DNA from 3 places in the Micromonospora sp. DT201 genome. Region 3 is predicted to be linked to each of the others. Evidence: riboswitches for the same ligand, from Rfam matches in the RefSeq annotation. Region 3 holds a riboswitch; each other region holds the start of a gene.

Region 1 (9,764 bases), on a different contig from region 3:
AGCGCCGCCACGATGTCACCTTTGGCGCCGAAGACGTGCGGTATCCGGGCGTCCCCGTGGAAACCGGCGTCCGCCCAGTCGGGTAGCGACCCCGTCTCGACTCGAGAGTTACAGCCGGACGCAGCGCTCGCCGTGGTGGCGGTAGCGCCGGCCGGCGCGGACGACCCGCCACTGGTCGTGGTCGTGCACCCCGCCAGCAGGACCACCGACGACGCCAGCATCAACCTGCCCCATGCACCCATCTCGCCCCTCCCGGTACGCGGGCCGCGACCCCGGACTGGAGCAGGCCGGGCGTCGACGACTCGTCGTACCTTCACGACACCGACCGGGCCCGCCCGGTTCCCTAACGCAGCGACTGGGCGACCTCGATCGCCTCAGCCTGGGAGAGGGCGCCCTCAAGTCGGTAGCTCACGTCGTCGTCCTCCCAGATCAGGGTCGAGGCGGCGAGCCTGGCGGTCTCTTCGCGGACCTGTCCGGCACGGTCCACGTACGACAGCACGTGCGGGTGGTCGACCCACACGGCGAAGTCCCCGTTGACCTGGACCCACTCCACCCCGGGCGGGCTGGCCTTCTTGTGGAAGGCCAGATTGAGGTGGCCGTCGAACGCGTCGACGCGCAGCGCGCCCCCGTCGTAGAGCAGCGTCGCCACCCGGTAGTTGCCCGTCGGATCGGGGTCGGCGACCAGCACGCGCTCGGGCGGACCCAGCTTCGCCGGCAGGCGGACCGGGAACCGTACCGACCGTTGGGCCTCGTCCAGGGCAACGGACCGCTGACTGGGCAACGGCGAGGGAGTGTCACCGGGCAACGTCCGGGTGGGCGTGGTGGCGATGCTGACACCGGCGAAGCGCAGCAGCTCCGTGACGGCGTCCGCGACGGCCGCACGGGTCGGCGGCACCACCGCCACGACGACGGCGACGAGCGCCGCCGCAGCGAGCCGACGCCACGGGCGTGCCGGCCTGCTGAGCCGTACGCGCACGCGTGCGCTCACGTCGGGCGGGTCGGGTGTCTCCAACCAGGCGGACAGGTCGCGCAGTTCCCGTTCGAGGTCACCCATACCGGACCTCCTCCCGGTCGAGGAGGCCGCGAAGCTTCGCCAGGGCCCGGGACGTGCGCGACTTCACCGTGCCTCGGGGCCAGCCCAGCGCCGCCACCGTCTCCTCCTCGCTGAGGTCAAGGAAGAACCGGCAGACGATCACCTCGCGATCGCGTACCGGCAGTTGACGCAGGGCCTCGACCAGCGCGGTGCGGCGCTCCCCGGCGAGGACCGCGCTGACGGCCCCGTCCTCGGCGATCTCCGACGTCGGGTTCGCCACGGCGGCCCGCAGGACGAGACCGTCGCGCCGCCCACGGGACCGGTGCAGGTTGCGGGTCTCGTTGGCGACGATCGCGAGCAGCCAGGACCGGAACGACGACTCGCCCCGGTAACGGGACAGCTTGCGGTACGCCTTCACGAACGCCTCCTGGGTGACGTCCTCGGAGTCCGAGCCCGCGCCAAGCAGCACCGCCGTCCGGTACGCGGACGCGGTGTGTCGGGCGACCAGGAGGTCGTACGCCTCCAGGTCACCTGCCCGAGCGCGGGTGACGAGTGCGTCGTCGTCCAGGGGAACCTCCGTTCCGGTCACACCCATGACACCGCTCACGCTCTGCGGGTTCCAGCCTCGGGTGACGAAATCGGGTCAGCCGTCTCCCACCCGGCGTGCAGCGTATTGCCAGGAACCGGTGCTGCACTGGAGGGGCGTCGAGGAGAGGGGCTGGGCATGAGCTGGTTCAACCGCCGGTCACGGGGTGCCGAGGCGACCCCGACGAAGCTGGACCGGGAGGCGACCCGGGACGATCTCGCCGCGCTGGAGACGTTCGTCGCCTCTCGGCGCGGGGTCGAGTTCTACCTGGAGCCGGAGACCACCGCGACGGACACCACCGTGGTGGCGATCGCCCACGACGGCGAGTGGATCCGTCGCCGTACCGGCACGCCACGCGCGGCGGGGGCCATCGCCCGCAAGCACGCGGTGCCGCTGTACGAGGCGGCGCGCACCGGTTACCCGGAGCGGATGCGGGTGTGGAACCGAGCACACCCGGAACGCCACGCCCGCTGAGCCTCGCCTGCTCAGGCCGCGTCGACGGCAGAGCGGGCCTGCTCGAGTGTCGTCGGCTCGGCGTGGCTGGAGACGTACCAGTGGTAGTCGTCGTCGAGCAGTCGCCGGACCAGGCCCAGGTCGAGGCCGTCCTCGGGTCGGCGCAGGTGCGCCGGTGGCGGGTAGAAGCAGTCACCCAGCAGCATGACGCCCGAGTCGGGCACCAGCACGACTGTCGAGTCCGGCGCGTGCCCGCCGCCGACGTGGCGTAGCCGAACCCCGACCGGCAACTCGTCCACGTCGGTGAAGGTCCGGGTCGGCGGCAGGACGACGAGATCCTCCCAGGAGTCCACCGCGCGTGCCCGGGCCCGGAAGCTCGGGCCGAGGCGGGGATTGGCGCGTACCTGCTCGTCCAGATAGTGGTGACTCCACGGTCGGGCGGCCTCGGCGCGAAGGAGCATCACGGCCGTTTCGTGCCCGACGATCTCGACCCCTTGCCAGGCGCAGGCGCCCCAGACATGGTCCCAGTGGTGGTGGGTGTAGACGAGCCATCGCGGCTGGGGTAGCCCGGCGGCAGTCAGCGCGGCCTGGATCTCGCGGGCGTGCGCAGGGCTCTGCCCGGCGTCGATCATCACACTGCCGCGTTCGTCGGCGACGACGGCGACACCGGCCTGGACCGCCTCCGGGTCGGGATTGCCCGGACAGAGCCAGACCCGGCCGGCGAGGTGGCGGAACTGCATGGCGACGATGGTGATCGACCCCCGACATTGATCGCGGACGCTGGTCCCGGCGATCGTCGATCCTAGGTGACCGGGCCGCCTGTCACCGCCCCGTCAGGCGATCGGCGCAGGCCAAGGTACGTGTACGCACCCTTTGCTCTGCTTCCACGGAGGCAACGAAAAGGTGTCGCCACTGTTGCCTCCGCTGAAGCAGAGCAAAGGGTGCGCCACATGGACCCGGGGTCTTACGCGGGCCGGTTTTGCGAGCGAACCAATCACCAGTCATCGATGAATGTGTCTTGCTCGGTGGTGCGGGGGTCGGCGTTGACCGGCGGCGCAGCGGTGTGGCAGCATTCGCGGCCTGACGGCAGTGAAGGAAGTCGGTGCAATTCCGACGCGGTCCCGCCACTGTCACCGGGGAGCGATCCCCCCTCGTGAGTCACGGCCGTGTGTCTGCGGTTGGAAGGCCGGGGGAGAGCGTCGATCCGGAAGCCAGGATACTTCGGCCGTCGGGACGTACCCCAGGGCGTGGACACCCGAGGAGGACCCGATGACGCACGGCGTCTCATTCATCGACGGACACCGTCATGGCCCGCACAGTCAGCGCTGCACCGCGCCCGTGACCGACCGCGCCCGCGTTCTCCGGGCCGGTCGCTTCGGCGCGCCCCAGGTTGTCCGCCACCGGTCCCGCTGAGCTGCGCGCCCGGCGCTGAACGGCCCCGACGCCCGCGTCGGTGAGCCGGCCGCCCGGCTGTCGTACCGGCTGACGCCGCACCCACTCGCATCGTCCAGGTCACCCCCGTGGTGGCCAGGGCGTCACCTCCCGGAGCCCGCCGTGCGCATCCTGTTGCTCTCCACCGCCGACACCGACCTGCTGGCCGCCCGCGCCAGCGGCGCCGACTACCGGCTGGCCAACCCCGCGCGGGTCACCGCCGACGAGGTGCCCGCCCTGCTCGACGGGGTCGCCCTCGTCGTCGTACGCCTCCTTGGGGGTCGGCAGGCGTGGCCGGACGGCCTCGCCGCGGTACTCGCCAGCGGCGTCCCGACGGTCGTGCTCGGCGGCGAGGCGCTACCCGACGCGGAGCTGATGGCCATCTCCACCGTGCCGTCCGGGGTCGTCACCCAGGCGCTGGCGTACCTGGTCGAGGGCGGGCCGGACAACCTTGGGCAGATGGCCCGGTTCCTGTCCGACACGGTGCTGCTCACCGGCGAGGGGTTCGCCCCACCCGCACCGACTCCGGCGTACGGCGTCCACCGCGAGTACCCCACCATTCCGGAGCAGCCGACCGTGGGGATCGTCTTCTACCGGGCGCACGCCCTCGCTGGCAACACCGATTTCGTCGACGTGCTCGCCGACGCGGTCCACAAAGCCGGCGGCAACCCGCTGCCGATCTTCTGCGGCTCGCTGCGCGGGCTGACCGCGAACGCCGGTCCGCTCGAACTCTTCACCCGCTGCGACGCGCTGCTGGTCACCGTGCTCGCGGCCGGCGGCGCGGTCGCCGCGGACGCCTCCGGAGGCGGCGACGAGGACGCCTGGGACGTCGGCGCCCTGGCCTCCCTGGAGGTGCCGATCATCCAGGCACTCTGCCTGACCAGCACCCAGGCGCAGTGGGCCGGAAGCGACGCTGGGCTGTCCCCGTTGGACGCGGCGATGCAGGTGGCCATCCCCGAGTTCGACGGCCGGATCATCACCGTGCCGTTCTCGTTCAAGCAGATCGACTCGGACGGTCTCTCGGTCTACGCCGCCGACCCCGAGCGGGCCGCCCGGGTCGCCGGGATCGCGGTGCGCCACGCCCGGCTGCGGTACCTGCCCAACCCCGACAAGCGGGTCGCCGTGGTGCTCAGCTCGTACCCCACCAAGCACTCCCGGGTCGGCAACGCCGTCGGGCTGGACACCCCGGTCTCGGCGGTCCGGATGTTTGCCGCGCTGGCCGAGGACGGCTATGACCTGGGCGACGCGCCGCCACCCACCGACGGGGACGCGTTGATCCACGCGTTGATCGCCGCCGGTGGTCACGACGTGGAATGGCTCACCCCGGAACAGTTGGCCGGCGCCGAGGCCCGGATTCCGGGGCAGACCTACCGGCGCTGGTTCGACCAGGTCCCGGCCGAGCTGCGCGAGCGGATGCGGGAGCACTGGGGTGAGCCACCCGGTGAGCTCTACACCGAGAGCGGGGACATCGTGCTCGCCGGGCTGCGCTTCGGCAACGTGGTGCTGCTGATCCAGCCGCCGCGCGGCTTCGGGGAGAACCCGATCGCGATCTACCACGACCCGGACCTGCCGCCGAGCCACCACTATCTGGCCGCGTACCGCTGGTTGGCCGCTCCCGTCGCGGACGGCGGCTTCGGCGCGGACGCCGTGGTGCACCTGGGTAAGCACGGCACCCTGGAATGGCTGCCCGGCAAGGGCCTCGGCCTGGCCGCCGACTGCGCACCCGACGCGGTCCTCGGTGACCTGCCGCTGATCTACCCGTTCATCGTCAACGACCCCGGCGAGGGCACCCAGGCCAAGCGGCGGGCGCACGCCGTGGTGATCGACCACCTGGTACCGCCGATGGCCCGCGCCGAAACCTACGGCGACCTGGCCAAGCTGGAGCAACTACTCGACGAGTACGCCACCGTGCAGGCCCTCGACCCGGCCAAGGTGCCCACCGTGCGGGCGCAGATCTGGGACCTGGTGCGCGCCGCCGAACTGCACCACGACCTGCACGCCGAGGCGATGCCCGACGCGGACGACTTCGACGACTTCGTGCTGCACCTCGACGGGTACCTCTGCGAGGTCAAGGACGTGCAGATCCGCGACGGGCTGCACATCCTCGCCGACGCGCCCACCGGTGAGCCGAGGGTCAACCTGGTCCTCGCGGTGTTGCGCGCCCCCCAGATCTGGGGCGGAGCGCGTGCCCTGCCCGGTCTGCGGCAGGCCCTCGCCGTCGCGTACTCCCTCGATGAGCAGGCGCTGCTCGCGTCACCGGGACAACGACTGGCGCTGCCGACGGCGTTGACCGACGTGGTGGACGGGCCGGCCGTCACCGCCGCCGACGCCGTCGACCTGATCGAGGCCCTCGCCCGGCGGTTGGTCATCGGCATGGAGACGCTCGGCTGGGACGCCGACGCCGTCGACACGGTGGTCGAGGAGGTGACCGGCCAGCCGATCCCGGACGTCGCCGCGGTGCTGCACTTCGCCGCCACCGAGCTGGTGCCCCGACTGGACCGGACCACCGACGAGTTGACCAACTCCCTCCGCGCGCTCGACGGCCGGTTCGTGCCACCCGGCCCGTCCGGCTCACCCACCCGTGGCCTGGTCAACGTGCTGCCCACCGGCCGTAACTTCTACTCCGTCGACCCCAAGGCCATCCCCAGCCGCAACGCCTGGGACGTCGGGGTGGCCCTCGCCGACTCCCTGCTGGCCCGGCACCTCGCCGACACCGGGGCGTACCCCCGCTCGGTGGGGTTGACCGTGTGGGGCACCAGCGCCATGCGGACCCAGGGCGACGACATCGCCGAGGTGCTCGCGTTGCTGGGCTGCCGGCCGGTCTGGGACGACCGGTCCCGGCGGGTCACCGGCATCGAGGTGGTGTCGACCGCCGAGCTGGGCCGGCCCCGCGTCGACGTCACCGTGCGCATCTCCGGGTTCTTCCGCGACGCGTTCCCGCATGTCGTGGCCCTGCTCGACGACGCCGTCCGACAGGTCGCCGCCCTGGACGAACCGGACGAGGAGAACTACCTGCGGGCGCACGTCGCCGCCGACCTCGCCGAGCACGGCGACGAGCGGCGGGCCACCGCCCGGATCTTCGGGTCGAAGCCCGGGGCGTACGGCGCGGGCCTGCTGCCCCTGATCGACGCCCGGACCTGGCGCAGCGATGCCGACCTGGCCGAGGTGTACGCGGTGTGGGGCGGCTACGCCTACGGCCAGGGCCTGGACGGGCGGGAGGCGCGCGCCGACATGGAACGCTCCTTCGCCCGGATCGCCGTGGCGGTGAAGAACCAGGACACCCGCGAGCACGACATCGTCGACTCCGACGACTACTTCCAGTACCACGGCGGGATGGTGGCGATGGTCCGCCACCTCACCGGCACGTCACCGCAGGCGTACGTGGGTGACTCGGCGATGCCGCACGACGTGCGGACCCGCACCCTCGGTGAGGAGACCCGGCGGGTGTTCCGCGCCCGGGTGGTCAACCCGAAGTGGATCGCCGCGATGCGCCGGCACGGCTACAAGGGCGCGTTCGAGTTGGCGGCCACCGTGGACTACCTGTTCGGCTACGACGCCACCGCCGGCGTGGTCGACGACTGGATGTACGAGCACCTGGCCGCCGCGTACCTCTTCGACGACACCACCCGGGAGTTCCTGGAGCAGTCCAACCCGTGGGCGCTGCGCGGCATCACCGAGCGGCTGTTGGAGGCCGCAGACCGGGGGCTGTGGGCCAAACCGGAGCCCGCCACCCTCGACCGGCTCCGCGACACGTACCTGGCCAGCGAGGGTGACCTGGAGGACCGGGCGTGAGCGCGAGGAGTGAGCCGGGTTTGCGAGCCCCGCAGTCGCGATCCAAGGAGGCACGGTGACCACGTATCCGTTCAGTGCCGTGCTCGGCATGGCCGACATGCGACTGGCGTTGCTGCTCAACGCGGTCTCCCCGGCGATCGGCGGGGTGTTGGTCCGTGGTGAGAAGGGGACCGCCAAGTCCACAGCGGTGCGAGCCCTCGCCGCGTTGCTGCCCCCGGTGCGCCGCGTCGCCGGCTGCCGCTTCGCCTGTGACCCGGCCGATCCCGACCGGGCCTGCCCGGATGGCCCGCACCCCGTCGGCGCCGCTGCCGAGAGCCGCCCGGCCCGACTGGTGGAGCTGCCGGTCGGTGCCGCCGAGGACCGGGTGGTCGGCTCACTGGACCTGGAGAAGGCCCTCGGCGAGGGGGTGCGCGCCTTCGAACCGGGGCTGCTCGCTGCCGCGCACCGGGGTGTCCTCTATGTCGACGAGGTCAACCTGCTGCACGACCACCTCGTCGACCTGCTGCTCGACGCGGCGGCGATGGGCCGTAGCCACGTCGAGCGGGAGGGCGTCTCGGTAAGTCATGCCGCCCGGTTCCTGCTGGTGGGCACGATGAACCCGGAGGAGGGGGAGCTGCGCCCGCAGCTGCTCGACCGGTTCGGGCTCACCGTCGAGGTGGGCGCCAGCCGTGACCCGGAGGTCCGGGTCGAGGTGGTCCGTCGCCGGCTCGCCGCCGACGCCGACCCGGCCGGCTTCGCCGCCCGCTGGGCCGACGCCGACGCGGAGATCGCCGACCAGGTGGCCGCCGCCCGCCGCCGGCTTCCCGGGGTACGACTCCCGGACGCCGCGTTGCGGCAGATCGCCGAGGTGTGTGCCGCGTTCGACGTGGACGGTATGCGCGCCGACATCGTCACCGCCCGTACCGCCCTCGCGCACGCCGCCTGGCACGGGCGGGACCGGGTCACCATCGACGACGTCCGGGTAGCCGCCCGGCTGGCCCTGCCGCACCGGCGACGCCGCGACCCGTTCGACACTCCTGGGCTGGATGAGAAGCGCCTCGACGAGGCGTTGCAGCGCGCCCAGGACGCCCACCCCGACGACCCGGACGATCACGGCCCGGACGGCGGCGACCCCAACGGCGGTGGCCCGGACGACCGTGGCCCCGACGGCTCCGGTCCGGCTGGCGGTGGTGGTCCGGCTGGCGGCAGCGGCCCGGCCGGCGGTAGTGGTTCACAGGGCGGTGACGGGAGCGGCTTCGACGGCAGCGGCGACGGGGTCGACCAGGGTGAACCCGGTTCGGCCGGGCACTCGGCGGCCGATGACAGCGCTGGGCGTACCGAGGGGCCGAATGGGGCTGCCGACAGCGGGTGGCCGACGGACGACCAGGGCGGGCACGGTCAGCACGCGGGGGCGCGTGGTGGTCGGGAAGGGACTGCACGAGGCGACGACGACGATCCGACCCGTGGACGGGGCAGCGGCGGGGAAGCTCAGCCGGTGGCCGTACCCCGGGGTGGGTTGAAGGCGCGGGTGCTCACCGCGCCCGGGGTGGGCGACGGGGTGCCCGGCCGGCGCTCCCGTGCTCGCACCGGGCGGGGGCGCACCACCGGGGCCCGGGTGCCGACCGGCCGGGTCGGGGCGTTGCACCTGCCGGCGACGGTCCGCGCCGCCGCGCCGCACCAGGTGTCGCGAGGGTGGCTGACCGGCCCCCTGCGGTTGCGCCCGGACGATGTGCGCGAGGCGGTTCGGGAAGGGCGCGAGGGCAACCTGGTGCTGTTCGTGGTCGACGCGAGCGGCTCGATGGGCGCCCGGCAGCGGATGACCGCCGTGAAGGACGCGGTGCTCGCTCTGCTCACCGACGCGTACCAGCGGCGGGACAAGGTCGCCGTGATCGCCTTCCGGGGGGCCGGTGCCCGGACGTTGCTGCCGGCCACCTCGTCGGTGTTGGCCGCCTCGACGCGGCTGGCCGAGTTGCCCACCGGTGGGCGTACGCCGCTGGCCGAGGGGTTGCTCGCGGCCGCCGACCTGCTGCGGGTGGAGCGGTTGCGTGACCCGTTGCGCCGCCCCCTGGTCCTCATCGTCACCGACGGCCGGGCCACCGCTGGCACCCGCCCGCTGGATCGTTCGGCGGCAGCGGCAGCGGTCCTGGCGGCAACCGGAGCGTCCTGCGTGGTCGTCGACTGCGAATCCGGCCCGGTACGCCTGAACCTGGCAAGCCGCCTAGCAACCCAGCTAACTGCCCCCCTACACCCCCTATCAGCCCTAACCCACCCCCACCCCCACCCCAACTCCCGCGATCTTGCACTTTCTGTCGCGGCATAAGGGGCGTAACGCACTTATGGCAGACCGAAACTGCAAGATCGCGGGAGGAACGGGCGTGGGCGTGACTAGCAGGGGAGATTGCTGATGCCACAGGGACAGCCGAGCACCGTGCCTGCCGACGGGTTGACCACCCGACAGCGGCGGCATCGGCCACTACTGATGGTCCATAC
Region 2 (9,764 bases), on a different contig from region 3:
GACCAGTACCCACGCCTGCACCCGCCTGCCGCATCGGTGGCCGCTCGCACCTACGAGCTGTCCGAGCTGCTCGTCGACGTCCTCGGTGTCACCGACGTCGGTGCCGAGTTCCCGGAAACGGTCACCTACCACCCCACCTGCCATGGCCTGCGCATGCTGCGGCTGGGCGACCGGCCGCTGAGCCTGCTGCGCCAGGTGCGCGGGATCCGGCTGATCGAGCTCGGCGACGCCGAGGAGTGCTGCGGCTTCGGCGGCACGTTCGCCCTGAAGAACCCGGCTGTCTCCGGCGCGATGCTCACCGACAAGTGCGCCCGGGTCCGCGAGACCGGAGCGCGGGTGCTCGCCGCCGCCGACAACTCCTGCCTGGCGCACATCGGGGGCGGCCTCGACCGCCACCGGTCGGGCGTGCGGGCCATGCATTACGCGGAGATTCTGGCCGCGACGGGAGCCGCCTCATGAACCGTCCCGGTGCAGACCGGACCGGTGGGGCGGTCGCGCCGGCCACCGGAGGCGGCCGGATTCGCACGCCACTGCCCTTTCCCACCGCGGCCAAGCCGGCCGTCGCCGACACGCAACTGCGGGCCAACCTGCACCGGGCCACCCGCACCATCCGTGCCAAACGTGCCCGGGTCGTCGACGAGGTGCCCGACTGGGAGGCTCTCCGGGACGCCGGCTCCGCGATCAAGGCCGACGTCCAACGCCGGTTGCCGGAGTTGCTGGAGCAGTTCGAAGCTTCCGCCACCGCTGCCGGTGCCATCGTGCACTGGGCCCGCGACGCGGCTGAGGCCTGCCGGATCGTGGTCGAGTTGACCCGAGCCGCCGGGGCCGACGAGGTCGTGAAGGTCAAGTCGATGGCAACCCAGGAGATCGAACTCAACGAGGCCCTCGATGCGGCCGGGATCGCCGCGTACGAGACGGACCTCGCGGAGCTGATCGTGCAGCTCGGCGAGGACACCCCGTCGCACATCCTGGTGCCGGCCATCCACTACAACCGGGCGCAGATCCGGGAGATCTTCCAGCGTCGAATGCCCGACGCCCCCGCCGACCTCAGCGACGAGCCGGCGGCACTGGCCGAGGCGGCACGCGCCCATCTGCGTCGACGTTTCCTCTCGGCTCGGGTCGCCGTGTCCGGCGCCAACTTCGCCATCGCCGACACCGGCACGCTTGTGGTGGTGGAATCCGAAGGCAACGGGCGAATGTGCCTCACCCTCCCGGAGACGCTGATCAGCGTCGTTGGCGTCGAGAAGCTGCTACCGACCTTCAGCGACCTGGAGGTCTTCCTGCAACTGCTGCCGCGATCCTCCACCGGCGAGCGGATGAACCCGTACACCTCGACGTGGACCGGCGTCACCCCGGGCGACGGCCCTCAGGCCGTGCACATCGTGCTCGTCGACAATGGCCGGTCCGCGGTGCTCGCCGACCCGGTCGGGCGGCCGGCGCTGTCCTGCATCCGCTGCTCGGCGTGCCTCAACGTCTGCCCGGTGTACGAGCGGGCCGGCGGGCACGCGTACGGCTCGGTGTATCCGGGGCCGATCGGCGCGATCCTGTCACCCCAGCTGACCGGCGTGGCCGACAACGCGTCCCTGCCGTACGCGTCGACCCTCTGCGGCGCCTGCTACGACGTGTGCCCCGTGAAGATCAACATTCCGGAGATCCTGGTCCACCTCCGCCAGCAGGCGCCGCATCCGATGGCTGAACAGGCCACCATGCGCGTCCTGGCGTGGGTCATGCGCAGCCCCCGGCGATGGGCCGCCGCCCTGCGCCTGGCCCGGGTCGGCGCGGGACCCCTCGGGGCGTACCGCGAGCGACGCACCGGCGCTCGTACGCTGCGCAAGCTCCCCTGGCCCGCCTCGGCGTGGACTCGGTCGCGGGACCTACCGCTACCCGCGCCGCAGACCTTCCGTGAATGGTGGGAGAAGCAGTGACCGCACGTGATGAGATCCTGGCGCGGCTCCGGACGGCCCTGGCCGACAGCCCGCCGCCGGTGGAGGTGCCCCGTCGATACCGCCGGGTCGACGATCGCCGCGACCTGATCGAGGTTGTGGTCGACCGGCTGGAGGACTACCGGGCAGTCGTCCATCGCGGCATCGACGCTCTCCCCGGGCTGCTGGCCGAGGTTGACCGGCTCGCCGTACCCACCGACATCCCCGCCGATTGGCTCGCCGATTACGCCGGGCAGGTCCACCGCGACGCTCCCCCACTGTCACCGGCCCAGCTCGACGACATGGACGCGGTCCTGACCGGCTGCGCCGTGGTGGTCGCCGACACGGGCACCATCATCCTCGACGCCGGCCCGGCGCAGGGACGGCGGGCACTCACCCTGGTGCCTGACCGGCACATCTGCGTCGTCCGTACCGACCAGGTCGTCGGCCTGCTGCCGGAGGCGCTGACCCGGCTGGACCCACGCGCGCCGCAGACCTGGATCTCGGGCCCGTCCGCGACCAGCGACATCGAGCTCAACCGGGTTGAGGGGGTGCACGGCCCACGCCGGCTGGAAGTCGTCCTGGTCGGTCTCGACGGCGATCCCACCGGTTAACGCACGCCCGATTCGGCCTTCCGAGAGGCGGAGAGGACGGCGGTCGCGGTCATGCCACGGCCCGCCGTCGCCGCAGCTGCCGCGACACCAGCACCGCCCCGATCGCGACCAGCAGCGCACCGCCACCGAGGGCGGCGATCTGCACGGCAGCACTACGGCCGGGGCTGATGCCGCCCGCAGCCGGCGCGCCGGCAAGGGTCCAGTCGTGGGAGTCCTCACCCGGGCCGTACACCGCGCGTTGTCCGTTGGGACCGGTGGCCATCGAACGGTACGCGGGATTGAGGTCGGTGAGCATCCGCACCACGACGGTGACCGTGTCGACCGGCCCTGGGCAGGTGTAGTCAACGGTCACGCCGGTCCTCGCCAGGGCTTTCGGCTCTGCGACAGCGCCCAGGCAGCGCCGCGCGCCGTCAGCCACCGTGATCTGCTTGAGCAGGTACGCGGAGAACTGCTCGGACGATGCGAGCACCGCCGGATCCGTCGTTCGGTAGTCGACCGCCCCGTCGAGCAGGACGCGGTCGGGTGGCAGCAGGCCGAGCGAGACTCCGAGCAGCGTCAGGTCGTCCGGCCCGCCGACGCGCCACCGCACCCGTACGACCTCCGGCCGCTGGTCGTCGCGCGCGACGGTCACGGTCTGCGGATCGCCGGACGGATGCGCCGCCGCCGGGGCCGGCAGGGCCAGGACAGCCGCGGTGACGGCGAACGTCGCCAGCGGGAGTGCCATCACCGTGCTTCGTCGACGACGTCTGGGCAGGGACAAGAAACGCTCCGGGATTGCGGCTACAGGATTCGCGCCCCACCTTGCCGAACGGTCGGAAACGGGCAGGCCCGGGCGGGTGTTCGCCATCGGGCCACGACGTGAACAGTTTGTTGATCAAGTGGGTGAGCCGCGTCGACGCTCCGGCGGGGAAGCCTTCCAGGCGGGGCGATCCTCGGGTCCGCGACGAACTCAGCTCTCCTCCGCGCCGTCGAGCAGCGCCCGACGCAGGGCCAGCCGGTGCTCCCGGCGGATCTCCGCCTCCCGGTATCGTCGCCGGTCCCCGTCCGTCTCGGGGAGCAGCGGCGGCACCGTACGAGGCTGGCCGTCGTCGTCGATGGCGACCATGACCAGGTGGGCGGTGGCCACGTCGGTGGGCGGCACCGCCCGGTCCCACCGGTCGGCGGTCACCTTGACGGCCACCTCCATCGAGCTGCGGCCCGCCCAGGTGATCCGGGCGTCGACGTGCACGACGTCACCGACCCGCACCGCGCGCAGGAACGCGGTCTCGTCGATGGCGGCGGTCACCGCCGGCCCATCGGAATGGCGAGCGGCGACAACACCGGCGACAGAGTCGATGAGGTTGAGGATCCGGCCACCGTGCACCGTACCCATCAGGTTGGTGTGGTGCTGGTCCATGATCTGCGACAGGGTCAGGTGCGACGCCGACGGCGCCCGGCCGGCGATCGTGGTGGTGTCGTGCACAGCGGTAGTCCGTCCCTCGGGAATTCACACCACCGGAACGCGAGCACACGCTGACGAGGACGCGCCCGCACCACACGCGGAACGTCACCCGCTCAGCCCACCCGCGAGGCCGACGGCAGCGCACACGGTTGTGTACGCGGCGCCGGCAGGTCTTCGGACTCGCGGGCCTGACCGGTCGTGCCGGTCCCCTACTGGCCGTCGCTTCCCGGGCCGCTGGCCCAGTGCTGATGACGGCGGTCGTTCCCACTCACCGCTGCGGGGCAGTCCCGGATTTCCACCGGGTTCCCTCTTACGACGCCCGGCCAGTCACGACCGGGCGAACCAGCGCCGCCCGGAGCATAGCCGGTCCGGGAAGGTGTCCCTCACCGGCAGCGATCCCCCAGCGTCGGCACCGGAACGGGTCGCCCCACGAGCCCTGTGCCCGCCGGAACTTTTCACCTGGTGTGACCGACCACCCGGACGCCATACCCGTCATCGAAGGGATCGTTCATGCCCAGCACCACCCTCGCCGGCCGGCACCTCCGTTCGGCCGCCGTGATCGCCACCGCGGTACTCCTGGCCGCCGGCGTCGCGGCCTGTGGGTCGTCCGAAGACTCGCCGTCGGCTGCCCCGAGCCCGTCGGCGGTGGCGTCGGCAGGCGCGACCACAGGGGTGGTCGGCATCCGTGACCCGTGGGTGAAGGCCGCCGACAAGGGCATGACGGCAGCGTTCGGCACCCTGGTCAACGACGCGGACACCGATGTCACCATCACCGGCGCATCCACCGAGGTCTCGCCGATGGAGCTGCACGAGATGGCCATGAAGGACGGAAAAATGGTCATGCAGGCCAAGCCGGGCGGCATCGTGATCAAGGCGAAGAGCACCCATGTCCTTGAGCCCGGCGGCGACCACCTGATGCTGATGGAGGTGAAGCAGCCGGTGCGGGCCGGCGACGAGCTGACCTTCACGCTCACGTTCACCGACGGCAGGACCCAGACGTTCTCCGCGGTGGCCAAGCCGTTCACCGGTGCCCAGGAAAGCTACGCGCCCGGCCACGGGGCGAGCCCGATGCCGGGGATGAGCATGAGCCCCGCCTCATGACCTCGCAACCCACGTTCCGTCCGGTGAGCAGGCGTGGCCTGTTCACCGGCGGGGCGCTCGCCGCTGGAGGTGCCCTCGCCGGTGTGGCCGGCGTCGCCACGATCGGGACCGAACGGTCCGGGGACAGCGGGCCGACCGAGGCTGCGCTGGTCAGCGCTGTCGGCACCATGGTCGAGCCGTTTCACGGGCCCCGACAGAGCGGCGTCGCCACCGAACCGCAGGCGCACGCGTCGTTCGTGGCGCTCACCCTGCGGGCCGACACCGGCCGGGCCGAGGTGGGTCGGATGCTGCGGCTGCTGACCGATGACGCGGCCCGGCTCACCCAGGGCCGGCCAGCGCTGGCCGACACCGAAGCCGAGCTCGGGCTGCTGCCCGCACGGCTGACCGTGACCTTCGGCTTCGGCCCTGGCCTCTACCATGCAGCAGGCGTCGACGACCGGCGGCCGACATCGGTCACCGACCTGCCTCCGTTCCGCATCGACCGGCTCCAACCGGCCTGGTCGGGTGGTGACCTCCTGCTGCAGATCTGCGCGGACGACGCGATCACCGTGGCGCACGCCCAACGAGTTCTACTCAAGGACAGCCGGCCCTTCGCCACCGTCCGGTGGGTGCAGCAAGGCTTTCGCCGCAGCCCCGGCGTCGAGCCGGGCGGGCACACCCAACGCAACCTGTTCGGCCAACTCGACGGCACCGCCAACCCGCGAGCCGGGACACCGTTGGACACCGCCGTCTGGGTGTCCGACGGGCCAGCCTGGCTGCGCGACAGCACGACCCTGGTGGTACGACGGATCAGCATGAACCTGGAGACCTGGGATCTGCTCGGTCGCACCGATCGCGAAGTCGCCGTCGGCCGTCGCCTCGACACCGGCGCCCCGCTCACCGGCACCGCCGAACACGACGAACCCGACTTCGCCGCCACCGACACCGACGGCCTCACCGTCATCCCCGACTTTTCCCACCTGACCCGCGCCCACGTCACCGACGACCGGCAGAAGATCCTGCGCCGGCCCTACAACTACGACGGCGTGCCGACAGCGGAGGGCCACGCCGACAGCGGCCTGATCTTCACCTCCTACCAGGCGGACATCGCCCGGCAGTTCCTGCCGATCCAACGCCGGCTGGCCGACCGGGATCTGCTCAACGAATGGACCACCCCGATCGGGTCCGCCGCCTTCGCCATCCCTCCCGGCTGTCAGCCAGACGGTTGGATCGGCGAGCAGGTGATCGGATGACCCACACCGTACGGCTCGGCGTCGCGGCGTTCACCGCCCTGCTGGCACTGCTCGTCCCCGCTGGCCCGGCGTGGGCGCACAACACACTCCGGTCCTCGTCGCCGGCCCGGGACGCGACCCTGGCCAGCGCGCCGACCGAGGTCTCACTCGTTTTCAGGCAGCAGCTCGACCCCGCGTTCGCCACGGTCGTGCTCACCGACACCGCCAAGCGCAGGATTCCCACGGGCGACCCGGTGGTCGTCGGTGCGAAGAGCACGATCACGGTGACCGGCACACTGCCGAACGGGACGTACACCGTCGGGTACCGGGTGGTGTCCCTCGACGGGCATCCGCTTCAGGGGTCGTACCCGTTCTCGGTGGCCGACCCCACGGCGAGCGCCGCGCCGACCAGCGACGCCGGCAGATCTCCGGCCGCTGCCAGGGAAGCGCGCCGGGGCCCGGGCCCCGGCGTCCTCGTGGCCGGTGCCGTGGTGGCTGTCCTCACCGTGCTGGCCGCCGGGCTGTTGCTACGGCGGCGATTGGCCCGCCGTTGACCGGGCGCGCGGTGACCGGCCTCGCTGCGGGCGCCACGAAGCCGGTACAAGACCACAATCGGCTGATGATCGAGGCCAGTCGGGTCACTTCTCGCTGTCGAGGGTGGCCATCATCGCGGTCGCGTACCGCTGGCCGGAGGCGGCACCGGCTGGCACGGCCCGCTCGATCTCGTCCAGCGCATCCCGGTCCAGCACCAGGTCGACCGCGGCCAGCGACTCGGTCAGCCGATCCCGCCGCCGCGCGCCGACCAGCGGCACGATCTGCTCGCCCTGCGCCGCCACCCAGGCGATCGCCACCTGGCTCGTGGTCGCCCCCAACCGCTGCGCGACCCGGCCGAGCGCGTCCACGAGGCGCAGGTTCGCGGTCAGGTGCTCCCCCTGGAAGCGCGGGCTGTTCGCCCGGAAGTCCCCGCCGGTCAGCGCGCGATCCGCCGACCAGTGCCCGCTGAGCAGACCCCGCGACAGCACCCCGTAGGCGGTCAAACCGATGCCCAGCTCCCGCAACGCCGGCAGAATCGTGGCCTCGGGGCCACGAGACAGGAGCGAGTACTCGATCTGGACGTCGCTGATCGGTGCCACCGCCGCCGCCCGACGGATGGTGTCCGCGCTCACCTCGGAGAGCCCGATGTGCCGGATGTAGCCGGCCTGCTGCATCTCGCGCAGTGCGCCTACGGTCTCCTCCACCGGCACCTGCGGGTTGAGCCGGGAGGGCCGGTAGATGTCGATGTAGTCGGTGCCAAGCCGGCGCAGCGAGTACGCCAGCCGGTCCTTCACTGCCGCCGCCGACACGTCGTACGGTGCCGCCTGGAACCCGCCGTCCGGCGTCCGGCGCGCACCGAACTTCACGCTGACCACCACCTCCTCCCGACGACGCTCCCGCAGCACCCGACCGATCAGCATCTCGTTGTGACCCGAGCCGTAGAAGTCCCCGGTGTCGATCAAATTCACCCCGGCGTCGATGGCCGCGTGCAGCGTCGCGACGCTCTCGGCCTCGTCCGCCGGCCCGTACAGGTCCGACATGCCCATCGCGCCGAGACCGATGATCGACACCTCTGGCCCGGAGGCACCCAACCGTCGCCGTCGTAGACCCGTCATGTCTCGTCTCCTTCGGTCGTCGCCGCCCCAGTGGATCGCAGTGATGGGACAGTCATGTGTACGCTGTGTCCATATAACCAGGATGAAGACAGCCTGTCCATATAACCGGAGGACCAGTGGCCCACCTCACGCCCGATGCCACCACCTCACCCCGCCGGGGTCGGGGCCGCCGGCCTGCCGACCAGGTACGGGCCGAGATCCTCACGGCCGCCGGCAACCTCCTGCTGGCAGACGGCATGGCCGGCTTCACCATCGAGAAGGTCGCGGCCCAGGCCGGGGCCAGCCGAATGACGATCTACAAGTGGTGGCCCTCCAAGGGAGCCCTCGCCCTGGACGGTTACTTCACCGTCGTCGCACCCACACTTGCCTTCGCCGACACCGGCGACATCATCGCCGACCTCACCAGCCAACTGGTCGCCTTCGTCCACCTCGTGCGGGACACCTCGGCCGGACGAGTCATCAGCCAACTCATCGGGCAGGCACAGACCGACCCGGAGCTCGCCGCCGCCTACCGGGAGCGCTACTCCGGCCCCCGCCGCGCCCTCGCCGTCGAAACCATCACCAGAGCCATGGCCCGTGGGCAGCTACGCGCCGACATCGACCCCGAATCCGTCGTCGACCAGCTCTGGGGCGCCTGCTACCACCGGCTTCTCATCGCCGACCTGCCGCTGACCGAGGACTTCGCCCGCACGCTGGTCGACAACCTCATCCGCGGGCTGCGCTGAACACCGGGTGGATCAATCCGCATGCCAGTGGGGTCGGTCCCCTGCCAAGCAACGCGTTCAACCGTCGGGCTCACTCGGGAGGCTTGGCGCCCGCCTGCTCGCTCACCATGTACGCGGCGTACCACTCGGGCCAGTCGTCGTCCCGCTCGCCGGTGCGCTTCTCGTGCTCGCCGTGGGCGGCGGCCGCGCGCTTGAGTGCGCTCGTCAGGTCACTCACGGAGCCGAAGGACGTCAGCCCGCCCTCGATGCGCCCGGGGAGCCTGCTGGTGATCTCCTGCATCAGCCAGGTGTTGCCGTCCGGGTCGCGCAGCGTGGCCCGCGAGACGTAGCTGCGCCGCTCGGGGTCCAGCCCGTCGACCGGGCCGTCCGGGCCGACGTGGAAGATGTCGCCGACCTCGACGCCGGCCGACACCAGGGCGTCGTGGGTCGCCTCGAGATCGGACACGATCAGGTACGCCATGGCCGATCCGGGCGCCGCCGAGGTGAGCCCTGGACCGAACTGCACGGAGCACCCGGAGCCATGCGGCGTGAGCTGGACGATGCCGGGCGGTGTCTGGTCGAGCCGCCAGCCGAGGCGTACGTAGAACGCCTTCGCGCGGTCGACATCCGACACCGGAATGACGATCACCTCGAGCTTCACGTCGATGCTCTCGATGCTCGACACGCCACTCGCGTCGCCCTGGGCACTCCTCGGGCTCATCGCAGCCTCTCTCTCGATCACCACGCTACTGCTTGCGTTTCTGCCGAGTGCCGCCTTCCGGGCATCAGCCGGGCGACGCCCTGGTGGCCCTGCGCACCCCGAACAGGGCCACGACGGCCAGGAGGATGACGGCGACGGAGTACTCGTCGGCGGTCCGGGGCAGGCCGCCTGCGTAGACCACGAGGAAGCCGGCGATCACCGTGGGGAGGCCGAAGCCGACATAGCAGACGACATAGAGCAGGGAGAGCACGCTGGAGCGTTCGTGCGCCTCGACCAGGGGCATGATCGTCTTGAGGCTGCCCTGGAAGCCGGCCCCGAAGCCGACGCCCCCGAGCGCGACGCCGAGGAACACGCCCGGGATGGTCTCGGCCATGACCGACACCAACGTGACGGCCATGCCC
Region 3 (9,764 bases):
CTGGGCCGCGGCCCAGTAACCGCCGTCGGGGAACCGGTAGAGCGCGACCGATTCGGGGCGCATCTGCGTCGAGTAGCCGGGCTGGCTGGGCAGGACGTAGCCGCTGCCCGAGCCCGTGTCCCGGACGATGCACGGGTCGGTGAAGTGCTCGTGCAGGTGGTCGACGAACTCGGTGACACGGTCGGTGAGGTCCCCCGAGATCGAGACGTAGTCGAGCACCGACACGTGTTGGACCATTTCGCACAGCCCGACACCGCCAGCGTGGGGGCACACCGGGACGTCGAACTTCGCGGCGAGGAGCAGCACGGCGACGATCTCGTTGATGCTGGCCAGCCTGCCGGTGTCCAGTTGGCAGAAGTCGATGGCCTCGGCCTGGAACAGCTGCTTGAACATCACCCGGTTGTGGCAGTGTTCGCCGGTGGCGACTCCGATGGGAGCGACGGCGCGGCGGACGGCGGCGTGGCCCAGGATGTCGTCCGGGCTGGTCGGCTCCTCGATCCACAGTGGCTCGAACTGGGCGAGGGCCTTGACCCACTCGATGGCCTGTCCGACGTCCCACACCTGATTGGCGTCGATCATCAGGTTGCGGTGCGGCCCGAGGATCTCCCGGGCGATCCCGCACCGGCGGATGTCGTCGTCGAGGTTGGCGCCCACCTTGAGCTTGACATAGCCGTAGCCGGAGTCCACCGCCTCCTGACACAGCCGGCGAAGCTTGTCGTCGCCGTAGCCGAGCCAGCCGGCCGAGGTGGTGTAGGCGGGGTAGCCGGTCCGGTCGAGCTCGGCGAGACGGTCAGCCTTCGTGCTCTCCTTGGCGCGCAGGATGGCCAGTGCCTCGTCCCGGGTGAGCGCGTCGGACAGGTAGCGCAGGTCCGCGATGTCGACGAGTTGCTCGGGGGACATGTCGACGAGCAGCCGCCACAGCGGCTTTGCGGCGACCCGGGCGACCAGGTCCCACGACGCGTTCAGCACGGCGGCCAGCGACAGGTGGACGACGCCCTTCTCCGGCCCGAGCCACCGTATTTGGGAGTCCGAGGTGAGGAGGCGGTAGACCGCGCCCATGTCGGCTGCCATCGTCGCGACGTCCAGACCCACGAGGCGCTGGGCCTGATGGACAGCCGCCGCGACGACGATGTCGTTGCCTCGACCGATGGTGAAGGTCAGGCCGTGGCCCGCGAGCGGCGCACCCACGCTGTCGACGCCGTCGGTGTGCAGGACGACGTAGGCCGCCGAGTAGTCGCCGTCCTTGTTCATGGCGTCGGAGCCGTCAGCGGTCAGAGAGGTGGGGAAGCGGACGTCCTCGACGGTGACGGCAGTGATCTGCGGCATGCGCTCCTCGCCCGACTAGGCCAAACATCAGATGATCATCTGGAGTATACGGATGGGTGATCCGGCGAGTCAACGACGTCGATGACCCATCAACAGCGGAAATCTAATGCTTTCCCTGCTGGGCTAGGCGTCGGGTCCGTTGCGTCCATCGACTCGATACATCACACCTTTGTGAATTGTCGACACCTGCTCAGAGCCTCGTTGGTGTGGGCATCGGTTGCCGTGCATCGGGCCAGGGCTGGGCATGGCCGTCGAGGTTGGTGATGGTCGTCACCAGGCCGGCCACCGACACGCCCGGGACCGACATGTGGGGTGTGACAACGGCAGCGTCCCTATATATGGTGTCGAGCGCAGCTGGTTCGGCCGTTCATCCCGAGCGGTTGAGGCAAGAGGGAACCCGGTGAAAATCCGGGACTGTCCCGCAGCGGTGAGTGGGAACGACCGCCGTCATCAGCACTGGGCCACCAATCGGTCTGGGAAGCGACGGCCAGTAGGAGACCGGTGAACCCGGTCGCGCCCGCGAGTCCGAAGACCTGCCAGCGCGCCGCGTACCCGCACCCGGGTAGGCGGTGGTCCGAGGCCGCGTGGGACGGCTGACGCCACCCGACTCCACGCCTGCATGGCGTGGCGTCCGCCGGTGTCTGTCTCCACGCGTTCGAGGGCCATCAGGTCTCGAACTCGCGAGGAGTGAGTGGTGACAGTCACCGAGGTAGTCCCGGCCAGCGGCGACGCGGCCCTGCGGCGGACGCCGATGCAGGTCCGCAAGCGCAACGGCACCACCGAGCCCGTGGAACTGAACAAGATCGTCCGGGCGGTCGAGCGGTGGGCCGACGACCTGACCGACGTCGACCCGATGCGTGTCGCCACCCGCACGATCAGCGGCCTGTACGACGGCGCGACGACGGCAGAGCTGGACCGACTGTCCATCCAGACCGCGGCCGAGATGATCGGTGAGGAACCGCAGTACTCGCGCCTCGCCGCCCGGCTCCTGTCCGGCTACGCCGACAAGGAGGTGCGTCGGCAGGGCATCACCTCGTTCAGCGGGGCGATCCGGACCGGCCACGCCGAGGGACTGATCGGTGACGACACCGCCGCGTTCGTCGCCGCACACGCCGCGATGCTCGACGACGCCGTCGATCCGGACGGGGACCGGAGGTTCGAGTACTTCGGCCTGCGCACGGTGTACGACCGGTACCTGCTGCGCCACCCCACCAGCCGGCTGGTGCTGGAGACCCCGCAGTACTGGCTGCTGCGGGTGGCCTGCGGGCTGTCCCAGACACCGGACGAGGCGATCGACTTCTACCGACTGATGTCCAGCCTGGCTTATCTGCCCAGCTCACCGACGTTGTTCAACTCCGGGACCCGACACACCCAGATGTCCTCCTGCTATCTGGTCGACTCCCCGCTCGACGAGTTGGACTCGATCTACAAGCGGTACGCCCAGGTCGCCAACCTGTCCAAGTTCGCCGGCGGCATCGGCATCGCGTACTCCCGGGTCCGGTCCCGGGGGGCACTGATCCGCGGCACGAACGGGCAGTCCAACGGGATCGTGCCGTGGCTGCGCACGCTGGACGCGAGCGTCGCCGCGGTCAACCAGGGCGGCCGGCGCAAGGGCGCGGCGTGCGTCTACCTGGAGCCGTGGCACCCGGACATCGAGGAGTTCCTGCAACTGCGGGACAACACCGGCGAGGACGCCCGGCGCACCCACAACCTGAACCTGGCCAACTGGGTCCCGGACGAGTTCATGCGCCGGGTCGAGGCCGACGAGATGTGGTCGCTGTTCGACCCGCACGAGGTGCCCGAGCTGCCCGACCTGTGGGGGGAGCGCTTCGACGCCGCGTACCGGGAGGCCGAGGCGCAGGGTCGCTACGTGCGGCAGGTCCCGGCGCGGGACTTGTACGGGAAGATGATGCGGACCCTCGCCCAGACCGGCAACGGCTGGATGACCTTCAAGGACGCCGCCAACCGACTGTGCAACCAGACCGCCGAAGAAGGCAACGTGGTGCACCTGTCCAATCTCTGCACCGAGATCATCGAGGTGTCCAGTGACGCCGAGACCGCCGTCTGCAACCTCGGTTCGGTGAACCTCGCCGCCCACCTCACCGACGACGGCATCGACTGGGAGCGGCTGCGCGCCACGGTCCGCACCGCCGTGACCTTCCTCGACCGGGTCATCGACATCAACTACTACCCGACTCCGCAGGCGGCGGCGAGCAACCCCCGCTGGCGGCCGGTCGGGCTCGGCCTGATGGGCCTGCAGGACGTGTTCTTCGCACTGCGGCTGCCGTTCGACTCCCCGGTCGCGCGGGAGTTGTCCACCCGGATCAGCGAGGAGCTGTACCTGACCGCGCTGGAGACCTCCGCCGACCTGGCGCGCCGCTTCGGCGCGCATCCGGCGTACGGGCAGACCCGGGCCGCGCGGGGTCAGTTGCAGCCCGACCTGTGGGGCGTCGAGGGTACGCAGACCGCGCGCTGGGCCGTGTTGCGGGAGCGGGTCGAGGCGTACGGGCTGCGCAACTCGCTGCTGGTGGCGGTCGCCCCGACCGCGACCATCGCCTCGATCGCCGGGTGCTACGAGTGCATCGAGCCGCAGGTGTCCAACCTGTTCAAGCGCGAGACCCTGTCGGGGGAGTTCCTCCAGGTCAACACCGCTCTGGTACGCGAGCTGAAGGCCCGCGGTCTGTGGACCGACCGGATCCGGTCGGCGATCAAGCGGGCCGAGGGGTCGGTGCAGGACATTGCTGAGTTGCCGGCCGGCGTCCGGGAGTTGTTCCGCACCGCGTGGGAGCTGCCGCAGCGGGCGCTGATCGACCTGGCCGCCGCCCGTGCCCCGTTCATCGACCAGTCCCAGTCGCTCAACCTGTTCCTGGCCGCACCGACGATCGGCAAGCTCTCCTCGATGTACCTGTACGCCTGGAAGGCCGGGCTGAAGTCCACCTACTACCTGCGCTCGCGCCCCGCCACGCGGATCCAACAGGCCACCGTCGGTGTTGTCGCCCCGCCGGCGACCGACGCGGAGGCGCTGGCCTGCTCGCTGGAGAACCCCGAGTCGTGCGAGGCCTGCCAGTGACCACCGCCGAGCCCATCGCCGACACCGCCGACACGAGGACCACGCACATGCTGCTCGACCCCGGGATGGACCTCACCCTCCGCCCCATGCGCTACCCGCACTTCTTCGACCGGTTCCGCGACGCCATCCGCAACACCTGGACGGTCGAGGAGGTCGACCTGCACGCCGACCTCGCCGACCTCGACAAGCTGTCGCCGGCCGAGCGGCACCTGGTCAGCCGGCTGGTGGCGTTCTTCGCCACCGGCGACACGATCGTCGCGAACAACCTGGTGCTCAACCTCTACCAGCACGTCAACAGCCCCGAGGGTCGCCTCTATCTGTCTCGGCAGCTGTTCGAGGAGGCAGTGCACGTCCAGTTCTACCTCAACCTGCTCGACACGTACGTGCCGGACGAGACCGAGCGCTTCGAGGCGTTCGCGGCCATCGAGAACATCCCCTCGATCCGCCGTAAGGCCGAGTTCTGCTTCCGCTGGATCGACTCGCTGAACGACCTGCGGGAGCTGCGGACCCGAGACGACCGGCGGACGTTCCTGCTCAATCTGATCTGTTTCGCCGCCTGCATCGAGGGCCTGTTCTTCTACGGCGCGTTCGCGTACGTCTACTTCCTGCGCTCCCGTGGCCTGCTGCACGGGTTGGCCTCCGGCACCAACTGGGTGTTCCGCGACGAGTCCATGCACATGGCGTTCGCGTTCGACGTCGTCGACACCGTCCGCGGCGAGGAGCCGGACCTGTTCGACGACGACCTCGCCGACCAGGTTCGGCAGATGCTCACCGAGGCTGTCGAGTGTGAGGTGCAGTTCGCCGAGGACCTGTTGGGCCACGGCGTGCCCGGCCTGACGTTGACCGACATGCGGGAGTACCTCCAGCATGTCGCCGACCGCCGCCTCGCCCAGCTCGGCATCGCGCCGCACTACGGGTCGAGCAACCCGTTCGCCTTCATGGAGTTGCAGGACGTGCAGGAGCTGTCCAACTTCTTCGAGCGGCGGGTGTCGGCGTACCAGGTCGGGGTGACCGGCACGGTCGCCTTCGACGACGACTTCTAGGCGGCGACCTCGGCCCACGCGGTGCCTACGAGCAATGACCCTTCCCCGCGATCTTGCACTTTCGGTTGCTGATATGTGCGCAATGCTCTCTTATGTCGCGACAGGAACTGCAAGATCGCGGGGAAGGGGCGCGGTCAGCTCTGGGCTTCTGCGACGTAGACACCTTTGCCTGGATGGCCGTCGACCAACTGAGCAGTGCGGCGAGTTCGACGACGACTTCTAGGCGGCCACCGATCCGGATGCCGGGCGTCGCTTGGTGAGCCACCGCATCACGTGCAGAGGATGCGACGCCGGGTCCGGAATCGGGTGGAAGACGTGTTCGACCTCGCCGTCGGCGATGATCAGGGTCAGCCGCTCGTAGAGCGTCATGTCACCTGCGGTGCGGGTCGGCAGACGCAGTGCGTCGGCCAGGGTCAGCCTCGGGTCGGGGATCAGCGGGTAGGGCAGCCGCAGCCGGTGCGCGAGTTCACGCTGATAGCCGGTCGACTGCGCGGACAGGCCGTACACCCGGGCAGCGCCGGCCGCGCGGAGTTCCGCGTGGTGGTCGCGGAACCAGGCGGCCTGCTCGGTGCTGCCGCGCGCGCCGTGGATCTCCAGCAGCCCGTTGGGCAGGTCGACGCCCGGCCGTCCGGTCAGGGGGTAGACGAAGATGACGCTTCGCCCGGCGCCGAGCGCGCCGAGGTCGACCGGACGGCCATCGGTGCCGTAGAAGGACAGAGACGGCAATCTGGTGCCGATCAGCGCGGCCGGATCCGCGTCGACTGCGTGACCGCCGGGTACGACCTGAGTCGCGGCCGCGTCGAGGCGGGCGTCCAGCGCGTCCCGCTGGGCGGTCAACTTGCCGATCCGTTCCTGCAGGTTGGTGATGGTGCTGCGGTACGTGGCCACTGCTGCCGCACACACGTCGGAGTCGTCGGAACCATCGGCGATCGACTCCACGAACGGGCGGGTCTCCTCGACGGTGAGGCCGAGCGCCATCAGCTCGCGAATCTGTGCCACCAGCCGCACGGCGATCGCGTCGTACTCGCGGTAGCCGTTGCCCAGCCGCCGCGGCACGACCAGCCCGACCGATTCGTAGTACCGCAGTGCCCGGACCGTGGTCCCGGTCCGACGTGCCAACTCACCCACTCGCATCCTGCGACCCTAAACCCGCACCCTGGGGTACGGGTCAACGTGTTCATCGTCGCGGTGCCACGGCCGCCGTTTCCTGCCAGTCTGGTTTCGAAAAGGCATCCTGAGCAGGGAGTGTGTGATGACGGCAATCAGTCGGGTGCGCGGTCGGCAGATCCTCGACAGCAGGGGGAACCCGACCGTGGAGGCGGATGTGGTTCTCACGGACGGATCGGTCGGCCGGGCCGCCGTTCCGTCCGGCGCGTCGACGGGGGCGAACGAGGCGATCGAGCTGCGCGACGGAGATCGGACGCGCTTTCACGGCAAGGGCGTCGGTACGGCTGTCGCCGCTGTCAACGGCGAGATCGCCGATGCGGTGCTCGGCCTCGACGCGGAGGACCAGGCGCTGATCGACGAGACGATGATCGCCCTCGATGGTTCGAAGAACAAGGGCCGATTGGGCGCGAACGCGATCCTGGCGGTCTCCCTGGCGACTGCGAAGGCGGCGGCGCTGGCTCACCGGCAGCCGCTCTACCGCTACGTCGGTGGCGTCGGCGCCCGCCTGCTGCCGGTGCCGATGATGAACATCATCAATGGTGGCGCGCACGCCGACAATCCGCTCGACTTCCAGGAATTCATGATCGCCCCGGTCGGAGCGCAGACCTTCACCGAGGCGGTCCGGATGGGCTCGGAGGTCTTTCACACTCTGAAGGCGTCCCTGGCCGCCGCCGGTCACAACACCAGTGTCGGTGACGAGGGCGGCTTCGCGCCGAACTTCACGGGCGCCGACGAGGCACTGCGGTTCGTGGTGCGCGCCATCGAGGACACCGGCTACGAGCCCGGGACCGACATGCTGATCTGCCTCGACCCGGCCAGCTCGGAGTTCTTCCGCGAGGGCGTCTACGACTACGTCGGCGAGGGACGCAAGCGCACCGTCGAGGAGCACATCGACTACCTGCTCGACCTGGTGGCCCGGTACCCGATCAGCTCGATCGAGGACCCGATGGCGGAGGATGACTTCGATGGCTGGAAGCGACTGACCGCGTTGGCGGGGGAGCGCGTGCAGTTGGTCGGCGACGACGTCTTCTGCACCGATGTCGACCGGTTGCGCGACGGGATCGACGGCGGTTACGCCAATGCCATCCTGGTCAAGGTCAACCAGATCGGCACGCTCACCGAGACCCTCGCGACGGTGGACGCCGCCCACAAGGCGGGCTACCGGGTGGTGATGTCGCACCGATCCGGCGAGACCGAGGACACCACCATCGCCGACCTGGCCGTGGGTGTCGGCTGCGGCCAGATCAAGACCGGCTCGCTGTCGCGCTCCGACCGCACCGCCAAGTACAACCAGCTCATCCGCATCGAGGAGGAGCTCGGCGACCGCGCCATCTACGCCGGGAGTCGTTGAGGACACCCGGGCGCGCGGTGCGCCCCCACACGTCAGGTGGTGGGGCTCAACTCGGTGAGGAGTTTCTCCACCCGGGTGCGGATCTCGTCGCGGATCGGGCGGACGGCCTCGACGCCCTTGCCGGCGGGGTCCTCCAGCTGCCAGTCCTCGTAGCGCTTGCCGGGAAAGACCGGGCAGGCGTCACCGCAGCCCATCGTCACGATGACGTCGGAGGACTCCGCGGCCGCGTACTCCAGGAGCTTGGGGGTCTGGTCGGTGATGTCGATGCCGACTTCCCGCATGGCCGCCACTGCGGCGGGGTTGACCGTCTCGGCCGGCGCGGAGCCGGCCGAGCGGACCTCGACGGTGTCGCCGGCGAGGTGGCGTAGCCAGCCGGCGGCCATCTGGGAACGGCCGGCGTTGTGGACGCAGACGAACAGGACGCTGGGCTTGTCGCTCATGGTGATGTCTCTCAATCAAGCGGTGGTGAAGAACCGGCGACGCGCCCACAGGGAGACGTAGACGAGCCCGACGAGGACGGGCACTTCGATCAGTGGGCCGACGACCCCGGCGAGGGCTTGGCCGGAGGCGACGCCGAAGGTGCCGATCGCAACGGCGATGGCGAGTTCGAAGTTGTTGCCGGCGGCGGTGAAGGCGAGGGTGGTGGTGCGCTCGTAGCCCAGGCCGATGGCCCGGCCGAGGGTGTACGAGCCCGCCCACATCAGCGCGAAGTACACCAGCAGGGGCAGGGCGATGCGGACGACGTCCAGGGGGCGGCTGGTGATGGCGTCGCCCTGCAGGGCGAACAGGATCACGATGGTGAACAGCAGCCCGTAGAGAGCGGCGGGGCCGATCCTGGGCAGGAGGCGGGCCTCGTACCAGGCGCGGCCCTTGGCACGCTCGCCGAGACGGCGGGTGAGATAGCCGGCGAGCAGCGGGATGCCGAGGAAGATGAGCACGTTGCGGGCGATGTCCCAGGCCGAGATCGACAACTCTGCGCCGGACAGGCCCAGCCACTGCGGGAGCACGGAGAGGTAGAACCAGCCGAGCAGACCGAAGGCGACGACCTGGAAGACGGAGTTGAGCGCGACCAGGACGGCGGCGGCCTCCCGGTCGCCGCAGGCGAGGTCGTTCCAGATGATGACCATGGCGATGCAGCGGGCGAGGCCGACGATGATCAGGCCGGTGCGGTACGCGGGCTGGTCGGCCAGGAAGATCCAGGCCAGGGCGAACATCACCGCGGGGCCGACGAGCCAGTTGAGGACCAGCGAGGAGATCAGGAGTCGGCGGTCGCCGGTGACGGTGTCGAGCCGGTCGTAGCGAACCTTCGCCAACACCGGGTACATCATGATCAGCAGCCCGACCGCGATCGGCAGCGAGATCCCGCCGATCGTCACCGAGTCGAGCGCGCTGTTCAGGCCGGGGATCAGCCGGCCGAGGAGCAGCCCGGCAACCATCGCCAGCCCGATCCAGACTGGTAGGAACTGGTCGAGTCGGGAGAGGCGACCGACCACGGCACTCTCCGGCGAATCGCTCCGGATTGTGGTGCTCATGCGGCCGGCGCGACGGTGAGCAGGGCGGCGAGCTGGCGCAGGAGGGTCGGTCGGGCGCGGTAGTAGACCCAGGTGCCTCGGCGCTCGGCGTCGACGAGGCCCGCTTCGCGCAGCGTCCTGAGGTGGTGCGAGATGGTCGGACCGGTCAGGTCGAACGCGGGGGTCAGGTCGCAGACGCAGATCTCGCCGCTCTCGGCGGAGGCGATCATCGACATCAGTTGCAGCCGCACCGGGTCGCCGAGGGCCTTGAACGCGGACGCAAGCACCGCCGCGGC

What was found. A riboswitch is a leader RNA that binds a small molecule or an ion and turns the genes downstream of it on or off. The one in region 3 is predicted to bind cobalamin.
Region 1: another riboswitch for cobalamin. It lies ahead of cobN (cobaltochelatase subunit CobN); the one in region 3 lies ahead of ACLQ28_RS17590 (ribonucleoside-diphosphate reductase subunit alpha).
Region 2: another riboswitch for cobalamin. It lies ahead of ACLQ28_RS13895 (acyl-CoA thioesterase); the one in region 3 lies ahead of ACLQ28_RS17590 (ribonucleoside-diphosphate reductase subunit alpha).

The regions. Positions count from the first base shown of each region.
Region 1 covers NZ_JBNCKP010000004.1:334,920-344,683, forward strand. Annotated here, with positions in the region: gene ACLQ28_RS11030 (hypothetical protein) at 1-11, opposite strand, end outside; gene ACLQ28_RS11035 (hypothetical protein) at 109-234, opposite strand; gene ACLQ28_RS11040 (hypothetical protein) at 344-1,054, opposite strand; gene ACLQ28_RS11045 (RNA polymerase sigma factor) at 1,047-1,622, opposite strand; gene ACLQ28_RS11050 (hypothetical protein) at 1,758-2,093, shown strand; gene ACLQ28_RS11055 (MBL fold metallo-hydrolase) at 2,105-2,812, opposite strand; cobalamin riboswitch at 3,140-3,316, shown strand; gene cobN (cobaltochelatase subunit CobN) at 3,627-7,295, shown strand; partial or broken gene ACLQ28_RS11065 (magnesium chelatase subunit D family protein) at 7,292-9,594, shown strand; gene cobO (cob(I)yrinic acid a,c-diamide adenosyltransferase) at 9,679-9,764, shown strand, end outside.
Region 2 covers NZ_JBNCKP010000006.1:111,234-120,997, forward strand. Annotated here, with positions in the region: gene ACLQ28_RS13875 ((Fe-S)-binding protein) at 1-459, shown strand, start outside; gene ACLQ28_RS13880 (LutB/LldF family L-lactate oxidation iron-sulfur protein) at 456-1,925, shown strand; gene ACLQ28_RS13885 (LutC/YkgG family protein) at 1,922-2,536, shown strand; gene ACLQ28_RS13890 (hypothetical protein) at 2,586-3,260, opposite strand; gene ACLQ28_RS13895 (acyl-CoA thioesterase) at 3,486-3,932, opposite strand; cobalamin riboswitch at 4,126-4,339, opposite strand; gene ACLQ28_RS13900 (copper chaperone PCu(A)C) at 4,488-5,078, shown strand; gene ACLQ28_RS13905 (Dyp-type peroxidase) at 5,075-6,310, shown strand; gene ACLQ28_RS13910 (copper resistance CopC family protein) at 6,307-6,843, shown strand; gene ACLQ28_RS13915 (aldo/keto reductase) at 6,928-7,938, opposite strand; gene ACLQ28_RS13920 (TetR/AcrR family transcriptional regulator) at 8,055-8,663, shown strand; gene ACLQ28_RS13925 (VOC family protein) at 8,734-9,363, opposite strand; gene ACLQ28_RS13930 (MFS transporter) at 9,428-9,764, opposite strand, start outside.
Region 3 covers NZ_JBNCKP010000009.1:188,807-198,570, forward strand. Annotated here, with positions in the region: gene ACLQ28_RS17585 (enolase C-terminal domain-like protein) at 1-1,326, opposite strand, end outside; cobalamin riboswitch at 1,665-1,881, shown strand; gene ACLQ28_RS17590 (ribonucleoside-diphosphate reductase subunit alpha) at 2,078-4,396, shown strand; gene ACLQ28_RS17595 (ribonucleotide-diphosphate reductase subunit beta) at 4,444-5,439, shown strand; gene ACLQ28_RS17600 (MerR family transcriptional regulator) at 5,659-6,573, opposite strand; gene eno (phosphopyruvate hydratase) at 6,692-7,957, shown strand; gene ACLQ28_RS17610 (arsenate reductase ArsC) at 7,990-8,397, opposite strand; gene arsB (ACR3 family arsenite efflux transporter) at 8,413-9,489, opposite strand; gene ACLQ28_RS17620 (ArsR/SmtB family transcription factor) at 9,486-9,764, opposite strand, start outside.